Regions from separate parts of the Ochrobactrum vermis genome, predicted to be linked through region 1. Evidence: predicted binding sites of a transcription regulator. Region 1 holds the regulator's gene; each other region holds the start of a gene.
What was found. Region 1 encodes PhoB, which activates phosphate uptake and scavenging genes when phosphate is short. Its sites were predicted from a motif close to TGTCATNNANCTGTCAT; they were not measured.
Positions count from the first base shown of each region.

Region 1 (5,137 bases):
ATCAGACCGGCGTTTCAGTTTGTCCGATTATAAACACGCTTCTTAGAGCGGTGCTTCCGGGCGGTCCTGGGACAGAAGGAGCGCGCCGATGGCGTCAACCTGCTTCTGGCTTGCAGGCGCATAGCCGAGCGATGCCGCCTGCGGGGCAGTCGTATCGAATTGCGACTGGTAGGAGGCCATCTGCACAGGCTGTTCCTGTTGAGGCGCTGCAACACCGCGATGACGCGCCAGACGGTCGCCGCGAGCCTGCGGGCCAGCACCGACATTCTGTTCCACGCTTTGAGCCTTTACAGCTTCCGCAAGCGCCACCTGAACGGTTGGTTCCGTTCCCGGAACCGGTCCTGTCTGCGGCAAGGTCACGTCATAGGATGCATCTTGCGGAACAGAAGGTGATTGCGGTGAATAGGCCAGAGCGAGATTGTATGGATCCTGCGGAACCGGGCTTTGCAGCGAACCGTCGCGATTGCGCTTCTCGTAGAAGGAATTGCCACCCGCGACGAGCACATAATGCATGTTGTTATAGGGAAATTTCAGGCCAGCCGTGTGGAAGAACATGGCATTCTTCAACTTTGGATGCCGTTCCCCTTTGAGGACTGCGGCTGCGGCGGCCTGGACGTCCGGCAGCGCTTTGGAATTCATCTGGCGTGAAAGAACACCAGGTGCAAACTGGTTCTTCTGACCGACCACACCACAAATCGTATCCGGATAACGGCCCGATGCGAGACGATTCATGACGACCGTGCCGACAGCCAGAAGGCCATCGGAGCTCGAACGGTTGGATTCGAAGAACATCGCACGCTCAAGACAATTCTTGTCCCGTGCGGTGTAGGTATAGGTCTTCACGCCATTGACGGTCTTGACGTGGCTTGCCGCCGTCTTTTCCGAATTGGCTTTTCCCGAGGTTCCAGTCGTCGTGCAACCGGTCACCACGAAAGGCGCAACCACTAGCCCGATAAGAACGGGCAATTTCCACTTCGCGGCGCGCGTCAATGGCTCAGTCTCATGTTAGGACCCTTAACTGATCCAGTCATCCATTCGGGCAAACACATCTGGAACGATGCGCTCGAACGTCTGACTGCGGTGCAAGTCAAAGAGGACGAAGATCAAAATCACACGCCCTACTGTCGCTCAATCGAATTCAAGGTTTTGGAATTTTTAGGCCAAAAAAAGGCGAAGGGTCAAATCCCAACAATGCTGAGGACGGCTGAAACGTCCGAAAACAATTCCGAATCGAGAGTGCGAATATGCCTACAAGCCCTTTAAATATATTAACAATTTCTTAACAGTATCTATCAATTCAGATAAGATATTGATTTAATGAGATTCAAAGTCTCGCAATACACGCCATATCGCTGCCTTAATTCGCTTTTGCTTGCGCATTTTTTGCAAGCACATTCATGGTGCTTCAAATGATCTGCGGAATTTCTGTTTTGAGAGAGGTTCCGCTGCACCATGTCAACTTTGGAAACAGGCTTGTAACATCGCGTGAGACCGGGCTTTCAACGCCTGTTTCGACCGTCCCGATGCGAATCGGATGACACCGACCTGCGCTTCACAAAGCTCCGCCGCAAGCAAAAACGGCCCACCACGAGAGCCGTGGCGGACCGGATAAGTTCAATTCCTGAAATCGTAGACGACTGCGTCGATCAGCCGAAAGAATAACCGGCGCCGCGGACGGTGCGGATCAGATCAAGCGCGCGACCGACATTGATCGCCTTGCGCAACCGTCCGACATGGACGTCCACCGTGCGATCATCCACATAGATATCCGGTCCCCAGACCCCATCGAGAAGCTGGCTTCGCGAGAAAACACGACCGGGCGACATCATGAAATATTCGAGCAGGCGGAATTCCGTCGGTCCAAGGCGAACTTCCTTTTCCTTGCGATAGACACGATGCTGCTGGCGGTCGAGAACGAGATCACCCACTTTCAGCACGTGAGAAAGAATGCTTGGATTGGACCGGCGCAGCATGGCCTTGACGCGCGCCAGAAGTTCCGGCGTCGAAAATGGCTTCACGACATAATCGTCTGCGCCGACGCTCAAGCCGCGAACGCGTTCGCTTTCCTCGCCACGCGCCGTCAGCATGATAATCGGCAGGCGCTCCGTTTCAGGCCATTGACGCAGACGGCGGCAAAGCTCGATGCCTGACACGCCTGGCAGCATCCAGTCCAGAATGAGCAGATCCGGCACGTTCTCGCGCAAGGCGATTTCGGCCTCGTCGCCGCGCAGCATCGTATCGACCTGATAGCCCTCTGCTTCGAGATTGTAGCGAAGCAGGACGCTCAGCGCCTCTTCGTCTTCCACCACAGCGATTTTGGGTGCCTGTGACATCCAGTATTTCCCTATCCAATTTCGGCGGGCGCTAGATACAATCCCCCAATCGACCGCGTGCCGCCGCGCTATTCACTCATTCTCAACCGCCGGACCGAAGTTCGGTCGGCTGTAGTTCAGGGTTTACGCGCCTCATCCACGACAATGCCGTGGCTCAGGTCTTCCTTGGGTCGTTCGGCCGGCATTTGCAGGCCGGTCACGATGTAATAGACAGTCTCCGCGATATTGGTCGCGTGATCGCCGATGCGCTCGATATTCTTCGCGCAGAACAGAAGATGCGTGCAGGCGGAGATATTGCGCGGATCTTCCATCATATAAGTCAGCAGTTCGCGGAACAGCGACGTGTACATGGCGTCGATCTCGTCATCGCGATCGCGAACGACATTGATCTGCTGCACCGAGCGCGACGCATAGGCGTCGAGCACATCCTTGAGCTGGGTCAGCGCCAGTTCGGCCAGGGTTTCAAGGCCGCGATATAGCTTTACCGGCTGACGCGATTCCGAAACGGCGGCAACGCGCTTGGCAATGTTCTTGCCCAGATCGCCGACACGCTCCAGATCGGCAGAGATGCGGATCGAGCCGATGATTTCACGCAAGTCCACAGCCATGGGCTGGCGCTTGGCAATGATCATCACAGCCTTGTCGTCGATCTCGCGCTCACTGGCATCGAGGATCAGATCGTCGGAGATAACGCGTTGTGCGAGCGCATTGTCCGCATTGACGATAGCGGCGACCGACTGCTCGACCATACGTTCCGCATGTCCGCCCATTTCGGCGATCTTATGGGTGAGAAACTTCAATTCCTCATCGTAGGAGCGAACGGTATGCTGAGACGGCATAGTAGACCTCGTAATATAAATTGCGGGGAAGCCGCACTGTCTATCTGTTTGAGCGCAGTTCCGGATTAGCCGAAGCGTCCGGTGATGTAGTCCTGCGTGCGCTTTTCGGTCGGCGCGGTGAACATGGTTTCCGTGTCGCCCACTTCGACCAGATTGCCAAGATGGAACATGGCGGTGCGCTGCGAAACGCGGGCAGCCTGCTGCATGGAGTGGGTGACGATCACGATCGTATAGTTCTGGCGCAGCTCGTCGATCAGCTCCTCCACCTTGGCGGTAGCAATCGGATCGAGCGCCGAGCACGGTTCATCCATCAAAATGACTTCCGGGCTCACCGCAATCGCGCGCGCAATGCAGAGGCGCTGCTGCTGGCCACCGGAAAGGCCGGTGCCAGCATCGTGCAGACGGTCCTTCACTTCCTCGAACAAGCTCGCCTTCTGCAGGCTCGTCACGACGATTTCCTCCAGATCGGCCTTGGTACGGGCGAGACCATGAATGCGCGGGCCGTAAGCGACATTTTCATAAATCGACTTCGGAAACGGATTCGGCTTCTGGAACACCATGCCAACGCGGGCGCGCAGCTCGACGACATCGATCTTCGGATCGTAGATGTCCTCATTGTCGAGCGTGATCTTGCCGCCGACCTTGCAGCCTTCGATCGTATCGTTCATGCGATTGAGCGAACGCAGGAAGGTGGACTTGCCGCAGCCCGAAGGGCCGATCAGCGCCGTGACCATCTTTTCCTGGATTTCCAGATCGACGTCGAACAGCGCCTGCTTCTCACCATAAAATACGCAGACCTTGTCGCCGCGCATCTTTATGGAATTGGCGTTGGCGTTCATTTTTTCTCCTACGGCTTTCTCGAGAGATCGTTCGGTCATCAGATTCATAGCTTTCGACTCCCGTTTACCAGCGGCGCTCGAAGCGGCGGCGCAGAATGATTGCTGCAATGTTCATCACGGCAAGGAACAGAAGCAGGACGATGATAGCGCCTGACGTGCGTTCCACAAAGGCTCGTTCTGCTTCGTTCGCCCACATATAGATCTGCACCGGCAAAGCGGTCGACGGGTCCATCGGTGTCGACGGCACGTCGGCGACGAACGCCACCATGCCGATCAGCAGAAGCGGCGCGGTTTCACCGAGCGCATGGGCAAGACCAATAATGGTACCGGTCAGGATGCCGGGTGCGGCAAGCGGCAGGACGTGGTGGAACACCATCTGCGTTTTCGAAGCGCCCAGGCCAAGAGCTGCGGCGCGGATCGACGGTGGCACTGCGCGAAGGGCAGCACGGGTCGCAATGATGATGGTGGGAAGTGTCATCAGCGTCAGCACCAGCCCACCAACCAGCGACGCGGAACGCGGCAGGCCGAAAAAGTTGATGAAGACCGCAAGCCCAAGCAGACCGAACACGATGGACGGTACGGCCGCCAGATTGTTGATGTTCACCTCGATCATGTCGGTGAACCGGTTCTTCTTGGCGAACTCTTCCAGATAAATCGAAGCGGCGACGCCGATAGGCAGCGACAGGCCGAGAACGATCAGCATCATGTAGAACGAACCGACCAGCGCAACACCAAGACCGGACGTTTCCGGACGGCTGGAAGCGCCGAAGGTGAAGAGACCGGTATTGAAGGCCTCCTTCATGACGCCTTCTTCCGAAAGCGTCTTCATCCAGCCCACCTGACGGTCCGAAACCTTGCGGCTCGTCTCTGGCACGGAAAGGTCGATCTGCCCTTTGAAGGCGGAATCGATGTCGGCGCCCGCCAGAACCGGAACGGTCTGGGTCGTGCCGATGAGCGACGGATTATCCATCACCATCTTGCGCAACTGAATGCGTACGCCGTCGGAATAGAAACGGCCCAGATCGCGCATTGCCGGACGGTCTGTTGTGGCAACACCGAGCTTTTCAGCCAACGCATTGCGCACCAGCAGCGGATAATTGGCCGTGATCAGCACATTGGGATCGGT
Region 1 is NZ_PCOC01000001.1:2,775,769-2,780,905, reverse strand. It holds gene CQZ93_RS13865 (cell wall hydrolase) at 43-990, opposite strand; gene phoB (phosphate regulon transcriptional regulator PhoB) at 1,647-2,333, opposite strand; gene phoU (phosphate signaling complex protein PhoU) at 2,450-3,172, opposite strand; gene pstB (phosphate ABC transporter ATP-binding protein PstB) at 3,238-4,011, opposite strand; gene pstA (phosphate ABC transporter permease PstA) at 4,076-5,137, opposite strand, start outside.

Region 2 (5,137 bases), 1.3 Mb from region 1:
AGCGATTGTCTGGGGCTGACGCGCGCGTTGAGAGCTCTCGCTTGCGGTTCCGTTGATCGGAGCGAGAGCCTCCTCGAAAATGTCCGCGCAGGCATCCCAGGTGAATTGTTTCAGCACTTGCGCTGGTTCAAACGGCTCCATTTCCAGAGCTGCCAGACATGCCTCCCCGAGATCTTCAGAAAGAACACCTGCGCCGGTCGCTCCAACGACATCCTGCGACCCCGGCACCGGATAGGCTGCGACCGGCAGTCCGGAAGCAATTGCTTCAAGCAAAACGAGACCGAACGTGTCTGTCCGACTTGGAAAGACAAACACGTCTGCTGCGGCATAGGTTTTTGCCAACGCTTCACCTTCCCGCTTCCCAACGAACACCGTTTCCGGAAACCGCGTTCGCAGATCATTGAGAGAGGGACCATCTCCAACGATCAGTTTTGTTCCGGGAAGGTCAAGTTCCAGAAATGCCGGCAGGTTTTTTTCCGTGGCGACACGTCCCACACAAATGAACACTGGTCGTGCCAAGTCCTCGATCACTTCCGGCCGAGGATAAAAAAGCGCACGGTCCACTCCCCGCGTCCAGAGATCAAGCCGTGTAAAACCACGCTCTTTGAGATCATCCAGAATAGATTGGGTCGGCACCAGCGTGTGCTGAGCAGCATTATGGAAACGCCGCAGGAAAGCATAGGTCCAGCGTGGCGGGATAGGAAAGCGTTCTTCCAGATATTCTGGAAATCGCGTGTGAAAGCTTGTTGTGAAAGACCAGCCCGATTTCAAGCAAGCGCGCCGCGCCATGAAACCGAGCGGCCCTTCAGTTGCGATATGCACGTAATCCGGCCGCATAGTCGTCAAGCGCCGTTTAAGCGCGCTTGGCGTCGTCAAGGCCAGGCGGATTTCCGGGTATGTTGGACAGGGTATCGATCGATAGTCGAGCGGCGAGATGACCTTAACGTCGTATCCGCGTTCAATCATCATATCACAGCATTTGGTTAGCGTGCGTACGACGCCGTTGACTTGAGGATGCCAGGCGTCGGTGACGATGACGATTTTCTTCATCAGCGAAAAGTCGCCAGTTCGCGAACAGGGCGCGGAAGTTGAATTACCCTGCCCTCGTCATGCTCTTCGCTGTCGGAGTTTACGTGTCCTGTCGTTGGGCGACGATCACGGCGCTCCGTCCATTCGACGAGTTCCATACGGCCGTCGAAATGTTCGATCACAGCGGTGCAGCTTTCCACCCAGTCGCCGGTATTGATGTACTCCACACCGTTCATACTCTCAATCGTGGCATGGTGGATATGGCCGCAGATCACACCATTAACCCCGATACGTTGCGCTTCCTCGGAAACCACACTCTCGAACTGACCGATAAAATTGACTGCCTTCTTGACCCTGAACTTCGCCCAGGCTGAAAATGACCAGTAGCGCAAACCGAAAAGAGAACGAACACGGCTCATGACCGTGTTTATCCAAATCGCCGTATCGTAGGCCCAATCGCCTAGATAAGCGATGAAGCGGGCATTGCGCACAACTACATCGAACTGATCGCCGTGAATAACGAGAAACTTGCGGCCGTCCGCAGTCTCATGAATTGCACGATTCATCACTTCGATGCCGCCGAAATGCGTTCCTTGGAAATTCCGTAGGAATTCATCGTGATTACCGGCGATGTAGATGATGTTGGCGCCCTTACGGCTCTTACGAAGCAGCTTCTGGACCACATCATTATGTTCCTGAGGCCAATGCCAATTGCGTCGTAGACGCCAGCCGTCAACAATATCGCCCACAAGATAGATCGTTTCGGCTTCATGATAACGGAGAAAATCCAGAAGCAGCTCGGCCTGTGCGGCCTTGGAACCGAGATGCACATCCGAAATGAAAAGGGTTCGGAGTTTTCTGGGCTGCGGAGCGTCGGTGCTCATTTGGTTGTCCCCTTCAATGGCAACCTGATCTGAGCGCAGAAAACCCGATTCATGTCACAGAGATATGACGGTTTGCTTGAAGGCGCGGAAAGGAGTGCCGCGCCTCTTCCAGCATCCGCTTTACGCGACAAGCTCTACTTTAGGGCCAACATAACGTGATTGCGGACGAATGAGCTTGTTCGTCGCCATCTGTTCACGGCAATGCGCTATCCAGCCCATGGTTCTTCCCATAGCAAAAACACAGGTGAACGCCTCTCGTGGAAAACCTAATTGTTCAAGCAATAGAGCGGTATAGAATTCCACATTGGTTTCGAGAGACCGATCGGGCTTATGGCGCTTGAGAACCGCGATTGCAGCTTTTTCTACCGCTTCTGCCAACTCAACCCGGTGTTCTCCTCGCTCATGCTTGAGTGCTTCGATGCGCTTCAAGGCGCTTTTCAAAGCATCAGCGCGCGGGTCACGCACGCGATAGACCCGGTGACCGAACCCCATCAGTCTTTCCCCGTCGGCAACGGCTGCTTCAAGCCACCGTTCGGCGTTGTCAGGTCTACCAATTGCATCAAGCATATCGAGCACCGGCCCAGGGGCACCACCGTGCAACGGTCCTTTCAACGCGCTGATCGCAGCGAGCAGAGAAGAGGTCAAGCCGGCCCGAGTCGATGCCACGACACGTGCGGCGAAGGTCGAAGCATTCAATCCGTGATCGGATACCGTCATGAGATAAGTGTTTAGCCCTGCAACTTCCGCTTCATCAGGCATTCCTGCATTCATCATACGCAGAATGTCCGCGCTATGAGGCAGCGTCGGGTCAGGACGAATAGGACGACGACCCTTATGCCCACGCAGAATGGCTGTTGTGAAGACTGCCGGTGCCGCCATCAAATGCAAGGCGGCAGCCAGATCGTCCTCGTCAGGAATGCGGGCCATCAGTGCGCGAAGAGCTTCTATAGGCGGCAGCTCCATCAATGTGTCATCAAGAGCGTCCGTATGATGGAATACCTGCACGCGCGCTTCGCCAAGCGCTTTCTGAAGCTCGACGCCCGTAGGCAAATCGTCAAAAAATCCGTCCCATAATAGCTCGATCCCGTCTTCAACACTGCTTTGCGGAACCAGATCGTCCAGCGACCGACCGCGAATGACCAATCTGCCCGCAAGACCATCGACGTCAGACAACACGGTTTCGGCAGCAATCACATCTTCAAGTCCGCTATTCATGACAATTCTCCTTGTTTGCCTTGCGACATTGAATCCAAGTATAGTTGACGTCAATCTTGATGAAATCGATCAATGTAGGGAACAATAATGGATTGGCTTACAGCGGAAGAGGCTCTTGCCGTTCTTCAGACAAAACCGCAGACTCTTTACGCAAATGTGAGTCGTGGCCGCATCCGTTCCAAGCCATTGCCTAACGATCCCAGACGCAGCCTCTATAGATCGGAGGACGTCCATGGTCTGGCTGGCAGGCGGCCCGGTCGCAAGAGAGATAGTGTTGTTGCCGCCGACACTATTCGTTGGGGCCTACCGATCATGCGTTCAGGCATTTCGACCATTATTGATGGTCGCCTGCTCTATCGCGGCTGTGACGCTGCTGAATTGTCCGAAACGGCAACACTGGAAGAAGTGGCTGCATTGCTGTGGCAGATGGATTTTGACAATATCAACAGCGGCGAAAACGACGCGAAACTGGACAGTTGCCAGACCATTACCCCGCCATTGGAGCGGCTTTTTACTGTTTTTGGCGTTCGCGCTGCAAACGACTTGCCTAGCTCTGGACGCTCCACAGCAGTCCTGCAACGGGAAGCTTCCGGTTTATTGCAACTGTTCCACAATACCGTTCTTGGTGTTCCTTTATCCGATATGCCGATGCACGAGCGTATTGCTTCAGCCTGGCAAAAGCCGCACGCCAGCGATGTGATCCGGCGCGTTCTGGTGCTTCTCGCAGACCATGAACTGAATGCATCGGCATTCGCCACGCGCGTCGCCGCATCGACAGGAGCCCCACTCTCTGCGGCAGTTCTTGCCGGACTATCAACATTGATCGGCCCACGACATGGACGAGCTGCCACGGCTGCAACAGCTATTGTTGCGCAGACGCGACAAATAGGGGCGGAAGCGGCAATCAAGAATCAGCTCAGGCAAGGCACACAATTCCATTTCTTTGGCCATCCGCTCTATCGCGAAACAGGAGATATTCGCGCCTCCGCATTGCTGGAATATCTGGAGCTACCTGCCCCGTATCGTGACTTGGAACAAAACGCTGCGGACATCCTCGGCGAAAAGCCGAATGTCGACTTCGCACTTGCAGCTATTACAGAAATTTATGACCTCCCGCCGGACGCGCCACTGTTTCTATTCGCGCTCGCACGCATCACGGGATGGCTTGCTCATGCGCTAGAACAGGCAGATAACGGGTCTCTTATACGCCCAAGGGCAGAATTCACTCCGCCTCTTGAATAGAGAAGTTCACCAAATATTGTTCGCACGGATCGCATATTCTGCCCGTAAAAGGTGGACATGTGCACCCGTGAACCAGAATCCGGTTGATCGAACCGCTTGCTTGGTGGCATGTCTTAAAAACTTGAACAAAAGGCGAGGATCGAGCCGTGGACTTGGGCCTGAAGGGTCGAAAAGCAATAGTGTGCGCTTCCAGCAAGGGACTTGGACGGGCTTGCGCGGAGGCGCTCGCCGAAGCCGGGTGTGATTTAGTTCTCAATGGGCGAAATGAAGAAATCCTCGCGGAAGCTGCGGAGAAAATTCGCAAGACATTTGGCGTCAAGGTTGAAGCCGTTGCTGCGGACGTATCTACTGTCGAAGGACAGGCAAAACTCCTTTCCGCCTGCCCTGCGCCGGACATTCTCGTAAACAATAATGGTGGTCCGGCCTTCAAGGATTTTCGGCTTCTTGATCGCGACGCAATCCTTCAAGGTGTGACACAAAATATGGTTACGCCCATAGAACTGATTAAAGCCGTGATCGATGGGATGGTCGAACGTCGTTTCGGCCGTATCGTCAACATCACATCGACGTCAGTATACGCTCCCATCCCGGGACTTGATCTCTCATCCGGCGCTCGCGCCGGCCTGACAGCATTTCTCGCTGGCGTCGCCCGCACGGTCGCCGCATCCAATGTGACGATCAACAACATTCTTCCCGGTGCGTTCGACACGGATCGTCTTCGCAACGGATTTGCATTCTCTGCCCAGAAGAACGGTACAACACCGGAT
Region 2 is NZ_PCOC01000001.1:1,441,643-1,446,779, forward strand. It holds gene CQZ93_RS07140 (glycosyltransferase family 4 protein) at 1-1,050, opposite strand, end outside; gene dgcA (N-acetyl-D-Glu racemase DgcA) at 1-19, shown strand, start outside; gene CQZ93_RS07145 (UDP-2,3-diacylglucosamine diphosphatase) at 1,050-1,913, opposite strand; gene CQZ93_RS07150 (citrate synthase/methylcitrate synthase) at 2,034-3,128, opposite strand; gene CQZ93_RS07155 (citrate synthase) at 3,216-4,370, shown strand; gene CQZ93_RS07160 (SDR family oxidoreductase) at 4,517-5,137, shown strand, end outside.
Region 2: a site for PhoB is predicted at 1,967-1,983, ahead of CQZ93_RS07145 (UDP-2,3-diacylglucosamine diphosphatase). Genes of this name have one in related genera too.

Region 3 (5,137 bases), 1.5 Mb from region 1:
TCTTGCGCGTTTCGGTTTCACGCGGTTCCAGAAAACGCAGCGGTTCAGGAATTGGTACCTGATAGACAATCACCTGCCCTTCAGTCAGCGGATATTCCGGAATGCGGTGACGTGTCTGGATGATAGTCGCCTCACCCGTATGGGTGGTCACGGCAACATCGGCAGTTTTCTGGAAGAATGCCCGGATGGAAACGGCATTGGTCGTATCGTCTGCGCCCTGATCGATAACCTTCAGCACGTCATTCTGACCGAGAATTGCCGCCGTCACCTGCACGCCGCCTGTGCCCCAGCCATAAGGCATCGGCATTTCACGGCTTGCGAACGGCACCTGATAGCCCGGAATAGCAATGGCTTTCAGGATAGCGCGACGGATCATCCGCTTTGTCTGCTCGTCCAGATAGGCGAAGTTGTAATTGGCTAGATCGCTCATTCTGCAGCTTCCTTTGCCAAAGCTTCAGTCTCGTTGTTCGCTTGTTCGTATTCCGCACGCATCCGGCGGATCAGTTCGAGTTCGGCCTGAAAATCCACGTAATGTGGCAATTTCAGATGCTCGACGAAGCCGGTCGACTGCACATTGTCGGAATGGGAAATGACGAATTCTTCGTCCTGCGCGGGTGCTGTCACATCCGCATCGAATTCGCGGACACGCAGCGCACGGTCGCAAAGCGACATCGACATGGCTTTGCGCTCGCTTTGTCCGAACACCAGACCATAGCCACGGGTAAACTGCGGTGCCTGTTTGGCTGAACCATTGAACTGGCTCACCATCTGGCATTCGGTCAGCTGAACGCGGCCAAGCGAAACGGCAAAGCCAAGCTCAGGCACATCGAACTCAACCTCCACCTCACCAATGCGGATTTCACCGACAAAGGGATGCGTGTTGCCATAACCGCGTTGCGTGGAATAACCCAGCGCTAGTAGGAAGCCTTCGTCACCCCGCGCCAAAGCCTGCAAGCGCAGATCGCGCGGCATCGGGAACGTCCACGGTTCGCGGGTAAGATCGCCCGGCTCATGCCCTTCCGGCATTGCACCATCTTCTTCGATCATGCCGTTGACACCGAGAATATCGGTCACGCGTGGCGTCTCTTCAGGCTCAGTCGCACGCACTTCCGGCTCGGGAACACTGACATCACCAGCCAGTTCTGGATCAAGCAGGCGATGCGTGTAGTCAAATGTCGGCCCCAGCAGCTGCCCGCCGGGCAGATCTTTATAGGTGGCTGAAATGCGACGTTCGATCAGCATATTCGCGGTCTCAAGTGGCAGCGAATAGCCAAAACGCGGCAAGGTTGTGCGGTAGGCGCGAACCAGAAAGATTGCCTCAATCAGATCGCCACGCGACTGGCGCACGGCAAGGGCTGCGAGTTCGCGGTCATAAAGCGAACCTTCGGCCATGACGCGATCAACGGCGAGACCAAGCTGTTCGGCAATCTGGTCAAGACGCAACGCTGGAACCGAGCGGTCGCCGCGACGGCGATCATCAAGCAGACGGTGGGCATTGCGGATGGCGGTTTCACCGCCCTTTACAGCAACATACATGGATCAGCCCTCCAAATTCTCTACGCGAGTGGTCCGGGGAAGCGCTGCGACTTTGCCGTCAGCGACAAGTACCAGATCGACACCCAACGGAAACAACGCGCCATTTTCGCGCCATTGCGCAGCAAAATCCTGCGGCAAACCCTCAACGGTCAGCACAGTTTCATCCTTGATGCCCGGGCCTTTGAGACTGAAACCTTGCCCGCTGTTGAGCTTAGAAACCGCCAGAACAACAGTCGTCGAACGATCCGGAAATTCAGGATCTCCCTGCGCGAAGGAAGAAAGTGCTGGCAACGATTGCGCATCCGTTACAAGTGCGAATTGCGCTTTCGATTGATCGCCGACGATTGGCGCGCCGGTATGGAATTTCAGCCAGGCCGTTGCGTCCTGATTGGCTGCAATTTCAGCATCGACCCAGACGCTTGCGTCGTGATCAAGAAGCGTTGCTGCAATCAGGCCAAGCTCAGGCGTGAGCGGCTTTGATGGCGCAGCCGCACTAGGCAGCGAATGGATACGACCAGGATTGGCCATTGCGTGCATGACTGCATGAAACGCCGACTGCGCTTCATTGACTGGGTCAGCCAGTCCGCCTTCAAATGCAGAAGAAGAATGGAGCATCAGTTGTCTCCTCGAACCATAGTGAAGAAATCGACCTTCGTGGCAGCAGCTTCGCCGCGCCGTTTTGCATCCGCAGTATCGACACGACCACGCAATGCGTTGAGCACGTTGTTTTCGATCGCATCGCGGGTGGCTTCATCGAGCCAGAGAGCATCAAACAATGCAGCCAGCTTCGCCTTTTCCTGATCACGTCCCAGTGTATAGGAATGCCCAACCGAACCGTTCGCCAGACGAACGGTTGCGCGGGTGACTGTTGCCTCGCCAACATTGAACGGGGCACCACCGCCGCCAATACGGCCACGCATCATGACCAGCCCGGTTTCCGGACCACGCAAAACTTCAAATTCAGGCTTGTCCGCCCAGTTCTGCCAGAACGTTTTCAATTCTTCGCCGCTTGCGCGAGCGAGAAGCGCCATACTGGCCTGACGTGCACTCTGCGTCGCATCCGGCGCTGTTCTGTTTCCAGTCGTGGAGCCCACTCCACTTCCACCCGTGCTATGCCGCGTCGTCTGCATGAGCTTATCCGCCCTATCCAATCTTGTTGACTTGATTACTTAGATTGTCTAGTTATATAGACAACTATACAATACCAGAATGGATACACCCTGCCAATGACAGGACGATGACAGTTGATGACGAAGAACAGGCGAATTGAGAGAAACAGCGGTGTAGCCATCTGGCGGCAGATTGCCGACGAGATACGCGGCGACATCATGGCCGGGAAGCTTCAGTCCGGGGCGCGGATGCCAGCCGAGATGGACCTGGCAGAACGATTTGGCGTCAATCGTCACACAGTGCGCAGCGCCATTGCAGCTCTGACACAGGAAGGTGTGCTACGGGCAGAACAAGGGCGCGGCACCTTTGTCGCCAATGCAAAACGCCTCACCTACCGGATCGGGCGCCGCACCCGTATTTCGCAATCGCTGGCTTCGCAGGTAAGCGATATGAAGGGAAGTCTACTCGCGTCCGACATAGCGCCAGCCTCACCGGATATAGCCGAGGCGCTCGAGATCGAGCCCGGTTCACCCGTGACACGGCTGGAAACCTTGCACAGTGCCGATGGGCGCCCGGTATCGCGTGCAACACTCTGGATCAGTGCCGAAAAATTTCCTGAAATAGCGACGGACTATGCGGAAAGCGGTTCAATCACTGCCGCTTTCAAAAAAGCAGGCATTGTGGATTACTTTCGTAAATCCACGGTCATATCCGCCCGCCATGCGGATTCTGACGATCTGAAACATTTGAAACTTTCGCCCGGCGCCATCGTGCTGACGGCCAAGGCGATCAATGTGAATACCGACGGAGCGCCAATCCAGTATTCGCTGACACGGTTTTCAGCCGACAATATGGAATTCTCAATCGAGACCTACCCCGGCGACCCTCAGATGAACGGCGTGATTTGAGCCATCCTACACATTGCGGCTAAGGTTTTTCTGGCGGTCGATATCGGTCATTCCCTATAAACAGGAGTTTTATCAATCGTCAGGCCAAACCTCTTTGCAAGCTTCTCTGCCGATGCCGGACGCAGACAATACATTGCCTTCAGCTGGCAGGCATCGGCATCCCAGTTTTCGTATGAGAACGGCGTCATTACGTATCTATTGGGATTTTTAACGGTCGGGATTGAAAATGCCGTATGACAATAGCGGCCAGCACCCGCTTTTCTGGTGTCTTCCACGATATGGATTCTGCTGCCGTTCACGTTGATAACGCCATCGCCGAAACAGCGTTTAATATCAGATTTCGAATAGCCTATGTCCCAGTTTTCGTGAGCGAAAGCCTTGGACATCTCGGTTGGAGGCGTAATCTTGATTTGGCAGCACGGCTCTTTCTTTGTGCAGCCAGCCACCGCCAGCAATGCGCTGACAACAATTATTCCCCGCATTTTCCCCACCAAAGCTTTTGTAAATACACAAGAATTAGATGCGAACCAAAGACCGAGTCGCAACCGAAAGTCGAGCCGGGGCAAGATCTTTGGGGCTCTGCTTTTTCTCCTTGCGCCGAACCCGTTGGTTATCTTTTCGGTGTCTGGATGGTGAACCGCTCCAGACGCTGGTACGAACAGGGTATCGTTCAGAAGTCGCCAACCCAGACAGGAAAACTCTGATGGCCGTCACTATTTTCCACAACCCGAAATGCGGCACCTCGCGCAATACGCTGGCGATGATCCGCGCCAGTGGCGAAGAACCCGTCATTGTCGAATATGTGCAGAATCCGCCCACGCGGGAGCGTCTGGTCGGACTGCTGACGGCCATGAGCCTTACGCCGCGTGAATTGCTGCGTGAGAAAGGCACACCCTATGTCGAACTCGGCCTGTCCGATCTGAAATGGACCGACGACGAGCTGATCGACTTCATGATGGCTCATCCGATTCTGATCAACCGGCCCATCGTCGAAACGCCGCGTGGCACCAGGCTGTGCCGCCCCTCCGAACTGGTTCTGGCTCTTCTGGAAAACCCTCTTGCTTCGTTCACCAAAGAAGACGGCGAGCAGATTACATTCGAAGAAAAGTCGCGCTGACAGGGATTACGAAATCGCAAGCCGACACCGTGCTTTAGAAGCATGAGAGAAACAGAAAAGGCGCTGTAAAACAGCGCCTTATCGCATTTCACTTATAAACTGGATGATGTTTACTATCAGAACGGAATTTCGTCGTCCAGATCGCGTGAGAAGCCACCACCGCTGCCACCACCCGAAGACGGGCCGGACGAACCAAAATCACCGCCGCCGCCGGAATAATCCGACATTTGGTTGCGATTGCCGCCGCCACCGCCAAACGAGCGGCCTTCGCCGCCACCTTCACCACGGCTGTCTAGCATCTGCAGTTCACCACGGAACTTTTGCAGCACAACTTCCGTCGAATAGCGGTCGTTTCCGTTCTGATCCTGCCATTTGCGGGTCTGGAGCGCGCCTTCGATATAAACCTTGGCGCCCTTCTTCAGATATTGTTCCGCAACCTTGGCAAGGTTCTCATTGAAAATGACGA
Region 3 is NZ_PCOC01000001.1:1,320,322-1,325,458, reverse strand. It holds gene CQZ93_RS06635 (alpha-D-ribose 1-methylphosphonate 5-phosphate C-P-lyase PhnJ) at 1-430, opposite strand, end outside; gene CQZ93_RS06630 (carbon-phosphorus lyase complex subunit) at 427-1,536, opposite strand; gene phnH (phosphonate C-P lyase system protein PhnH) at 1,540-2,151, opposite strand; gene phnG (phosphonate C-P lyase system protein PhnG) at 2,151-2,666, opposite strand; gene phnF (phosphonate metabolism transcriptional regulator PhnF) at 2,781-3,554, shown strand; gene CQZ93_RS06610 (hypothetical protein) at 3,602-4,036, opposite strand; gene arsC (arsenate reductase (glutaredoxin)) at 4,258-4,671, shown strand; gene ssb (single-stranded DNA-binding protein) at 4,788-5,137, opposite strand, start outside.
Region 3: a site for PhoB is predicted at 2,763-2,779, ahead of phnF (phosphonate metabolism transcriptional regulator PhnF). Genes of this name have one in related genera too.

Region 4 (5,137 bases), 2.5 Mb from region 1:
CCAGGAACAGCCAGGCACCAGATCGGCCGGCTTGAAGACGATGGTATTGCCGTAGCACAGCGCCGGAGCGATTTTCCAGGCCGGAATAGCAATTGGGAAATTCCATGGCGTAATGATGCCGACGACGCCGACCGGTTCGCGGGTGATCTCGACACCGATACCCGGACGTGCAGACGGCAGAACTTCACCAGCCAAACGCAAGGCTTCGCCCGCGAAGAAATCGAAAATCTGGCTGGCGCGGATGGTTTCACCGATGCCCTCAGCTAGCGTCTTGCCCTCTTCGCGCGACAGGAGACGGCCAAGCTCGTCCTTGCGCGCCAGAATCTCGTCTGCTGTCTTACGCAGGATCGCGTGGCGCTCCATAATCCCGGAACGGGACCAGGCCGGGAAAGCGCCCTTCGCAGCAGCGATGGCTGTCTTGGTGTCTTCGGCAGTTGCCCGTGCATAGGTTCCCACAACATCATTGGTGTCGGACGGGTTGATGTTGGCAGTGCCGTCACCGCCAACCCACTCGCCAGCGATCAGATTTTGATGAATTGTCATGAACTCTCCCTGTGCGCCGCACGGCTCTGATATATCTCAAAATGACCCATCACCCATCAGCCGTTGAATTGCAAGGCCGGAGCCGCCTTGTAACGAAAAAAGTGAAAATGCGAGCTCGGCACAAGTCTGAAAGACTGCATCGGCATGGCTCAGAACAAGGCTTGCAAATTTGTCACAGTCAAATGAGCGGATAGAAAAGTCTTCATTTTTTGCCTTGGCAAAATTTTATGCTCATTTATTGTGCACGCATCTGCAACACTGGCAAGAGGTATGAGATGCGTGTCTATTACCCATTCCCGATGGTGCCCAGTGTTTGCGCGGGCGCTTCCAAGCTTTAAGTCTTTGGCCCGCATTGCAGGCTAAGGCCTGAACGCCCTCCCTAAGAGGGCGCATTCAAAAAAACTTCCAAATTTGCCGCAGCCATCACTGGCTGCTTGTTTTGTCTTCTTTAAAGGAACCAGAATCCGTTTCAACGCGGCCTGGTATTATAGATATGACTCGGTTTCGTATAGATTTCCGGGGACCTGCCTTCCGCAACGTCCTCGGCTACACATTCGGCCATTGGCGAAGTCAACCTCTGCGGCTGGCGCTGATGATAATCGGCATGCTGCTTGCAACAGCCGCAGATGTTCTGACGCCACTCTATTCAGGGCGGTTGGTCGATGCGCTTTCATTGGGCAATGATGCAGCGTGGGATGCAGCCATTCACGCGTTGATCGTCCTGCTTGCGCTGGGTGCGCTGGCACTGATCACGCGTCAGCTGACCTTCTATGTCATTACTGACTTCACATTGAAGATCATGAGCGACATGGCGGCCAGCTCGTTCCACAAGCTGCAACGCTTTTCGACCGACTGGCATGCGAATGCCTTTGCCGGATCGACGGTGCGTAAGGTCTCGCGCGCCATGTGGGCGCTCGATCTGCTCAACGATACGCTGATCGTAGCGCTGCTGCCGTCGATCCTTATGCTGCTCGGCTCGGTAGCACTTCTGTCGTGGTACTGGCCGGTGATGGGTCTTCTTGTTGCGATCGGCTCAGTGCTTTTCATCGTCTGTACGATTGTGATTTCGCTTGGCTTTGTCGCTCCTGCGGCAACGCTTGCCAATAGCTGGGACACACGTATGGGCGGCGCTCTGGCCGACGCTATTTCGTGCAACGCCGTTGTCAAGGCATTCGGTGCGGAAGGTCGTGAAGATGGGCGTCTTGCAAAGGTCGTCACCAAGTGGCGCGGTCGTACACGCCGCACGTGGCTGATCGGCACGCTGAACGGCTTCATTCAGGGTGTAAACCTGCTGGTGATGCGCGGTGTGGTCATTGCCTTTGCGCTCTATCTCTGGAGCCAGGGCAAGGCAACGGCGGGCGATATCACCTTCGTTCTGACGGCCTTCTTCATGTTGCAGGGCTATCTGCGCGATGTGGGTATGCATATCCGTAACCTGCAACGTTCGGTCAACGATATGGAAGAACTGGTTCAGATCGAGGCCGAGCCTTACGGCATTGCCGACAAGCCGGGTGCGGGCGCGATCAAGATCGGAAATGGCGAGATCACGTTTGATAACGTCACCTTCCATTACGGCAATCATGATGCAGCTCTCTATCGCGACTTCTCGGTCAAGATTGAAGCTGGCGAACGGGTTGGTCTGGTTGGTCATTCGGGCTCGGGCAAGACGACATTCGTCAAGCTCATCCAGCGTCTTTACGACGTGAGTGGTGGTGCCATCAAAATCGACGGACAGAACATTGCCGAAGTCACACAGGCTTCGCTTCGTTCGCAGATTGCTATCGTGCAGCAGGAGCCGATCCTGTTCCACCGGACACTGGCCGAAAACATCGCCTATGCCCGCCCCGGCGCGACACAGGCGGAGATCGAAGAAGCTGCAAAGCTTGCAAGTGCGCATGACTTCATCATGCGTCTGCCTAAGGGCTACGCGACGCTTGTCGGTGAACGTGGTGTGAAGCTTTCGGGCGGTGAACGTCAGCGTGTGGCTATTGCCCGTGCGTTTCTGGCAGATGCACCGATCCTTATTCTGGATGAGGCGACATCGAGCCTTGATTCAGAATCGGAAGTGCTGATCCAGCAGGCAATGGAACGGCTGATGATCGGTCGTACAACGCTTGTCATTGCACACCGGCTTTCGACTGTCCGTGCGCTTGACCGGTTGCTGGTTTTCGACAAGGGCAAGATCCTTGAGGAAGGCGACCACGACGCGCTAATTCGCAGGCCGGGCGGCATCTATCGCCGGCTGTTCGAGCGTCAGGCGCTGGAACTGACCAAAGGACTGGAAGACGTCATTTCGTAATCCGATCCGCTATCTTACCATGGACAGGGCCGCGATCTTTCCGGCCCTGTTTTCATTTTATATTCTCCATTCATCATTCATTCAGATCACGGTGCGTATCACTCGCGGCCCAAGCGTTGCTTGACATTTCCATGACGGAAATGTGACAGGATTTTTGTAGAAGTTCGGGAATTGGTGAGTAGAATATGCCGGGTGTGATGGAAAATACCGCTACGCGTCGCTGGATCGATGCCGCGATTTTCGGGCCTACCCGTGTTGCGTGGCCCCTGCGTCTTGCCGCAATCGCGCTTGCGTCCATCGTGCTCTCGACCTTGCTCGTTTTCTCCATCGAATGGATTGTGCGCGGCTCGTTCACTGACACGATGCAGTTCTTCCGCACGCCGCATAAGCCCGCATGGACGACCGTTGCACTCTTCGTCGTGGTGCTGACAGCAAGCGACGCCATTTTCGGGCGAATTCATTATGGCTTTTTTGTTATCGGTCCGCTGGCGCTGATCGCCGCCGCAACAGCACGGGAAAAAAGCCTCTATCTTGGCGATCCGCTTTATCCGAGCGATTTTCTCTATGCCCGCCAGATTGTCGACCTTCTACCGCTGCTCGTACGTGACCGGCCATGGAGTGCCTTGGGCATAGCGCTGCTTCTCATCGCCTCCGCAGCATTAATGATCACCGTCACGCTGTATTGGTGGAGACGCTTCGATCCGATCCCGAGAAAAGGACGGATGTTGCGTCTCGCCTTCGCGCTACCGCTGCTTGCCTGGTTCGCGGTGATTTCAGACTATGCCAGGTTTTCGCTTGCACGCGACCGCCTGCGCATTCTGCCGATCATGTGGGACCAGAAGGAAAATTACGCGCATAACGGCTTTACCATGGCTTTCATCCTGAATGTGCCAATGGCCACTGTCTTCGCCCCTGAAGGCTATTCGCCGGAAGCGATTGCCGCCATTGAGCCGCCTGCGCAGCTAATCCCTGCTGCCTTCGACACCAGCAAGCCTGACGTCATTATGGTAATGAGCGAATCTTTTTGGGATCCGACACGCCTTCCGGGTGTGGCTTTCAGCGCAGACCCGATCCCGACAGTCCGTGCCGAACAATCCGGACATGTCTTCTCGCCGGAATTTGGCGGCATGACCGCCAATGTCGAGTTCGAGGCCCTGACCGGTTTTTCCAAAGCATTCCTACCCTCCGGCAGCATCCCCTATCAGCAATATATTCGCCGTCCGCTTCCCTCGCTTGCAAGCTTTTTCAAGGATCAGGGCTACGCGACGCGTGCCATCCATCCCTACCGCCAATGGTTCTGGAATCGTGGTCCCGTCTATGAAAACATGGGCTTCGACCGGTTCATGTCAGAAGAAAACATGCCTCCGCTGGAAAAACGCGGCTCATTGGCCTCCGACGCGGCATTGACCGATGAAATCATCCGCGAGGCAGATTCCACGGACGCGCCATTCTTCTTCTTCGCGGTTTCCCTTCAGGGGCATGGCCCTTACGAAACCAATCGCTACCCGGATTCCAAACTAGAGGTCCAGGCCGACACCAGTGAGCATACGCGCCAGTCGATCCGCTCCTATTCACAAGGCGCCATGGATGCTGATGCAAGCCTTGCACGGTTGATGGATTGGGCGTCCAAGCGCGAACGCGAAACCATTCTGGTGTTCTTCGGCGATCATCTGCCACCACTCGGTCCTGTCTATGTGGAGACCGGATTTATGGCAAACCGGGTTGCAAGTCGCACGGCCCCTGCCGCTGATCTGATGTTGCAGCATGAAACGCCACTTGTCCTCTGGTCAAACAAGCGTGGCGCCGAGCAGGGAACCGGTACGATCAGCCCCGCCTTCCTGCCATTGCACATTCTGGACATGGCCGGGATGCAGCATCCCTATTACACAGGCTTCCTGCGTCAGTTGCACGAACAATACCGGGTCGTTGACAATCACGCGGTTTTCGACCGATCAGAGAATGCCGAGGAAGGCTGGCAACAGAAGCCGCCTTTCCCTCCGCTCCTGCGCGATTATCAGATGCTGCAATACGATATGATCTTCGGTCGCAATTTTGCCCGCGAGCGATTCTTCCCCTCGCACCCGACACAGAGCTAGAGTCAGTTGTAGAGCCTGTTCCCTAGACTGGCGCTTTACCTGACGACTGGCGGATGATGAGTTTATACTCGATCCGTCGTGAGGGCGATAAATGGCCGGTTTCGATCTGGTTGAGGAGCATATCCGCTGCATCGCGGGTCATTTCGAAAATCGGCTGGCGGACGGTGGTGATCTGCGGCGAAACCATGCAGGCAATTGC
Region 4 is NZ_PCOC01000001.1:233,969-239,105, reverse strand. It holds gene CQZ93_RS01095 (aldehyde dehydrogenase family protein) at 1-543, opposite strand, end outside; gene CQZ93_RS01090 (ABC transporter ATP-binding protein) at 1,037-2,842, shown strand; gene CQZ93_RS01085 (LTA synthase family protein) at 3,028-4,938, shown strand; gene CQZ93_RS01080 (LacI family DNA-binding transcriptional regulator) at 4,961-5,137, opposite strand, start outside.
Region 4: a site for PhoB is predicted at 2,974-2,990, ahead of CQZ93_RS01085 (LTA synthase family protein). Genes of this name have one in related genera too.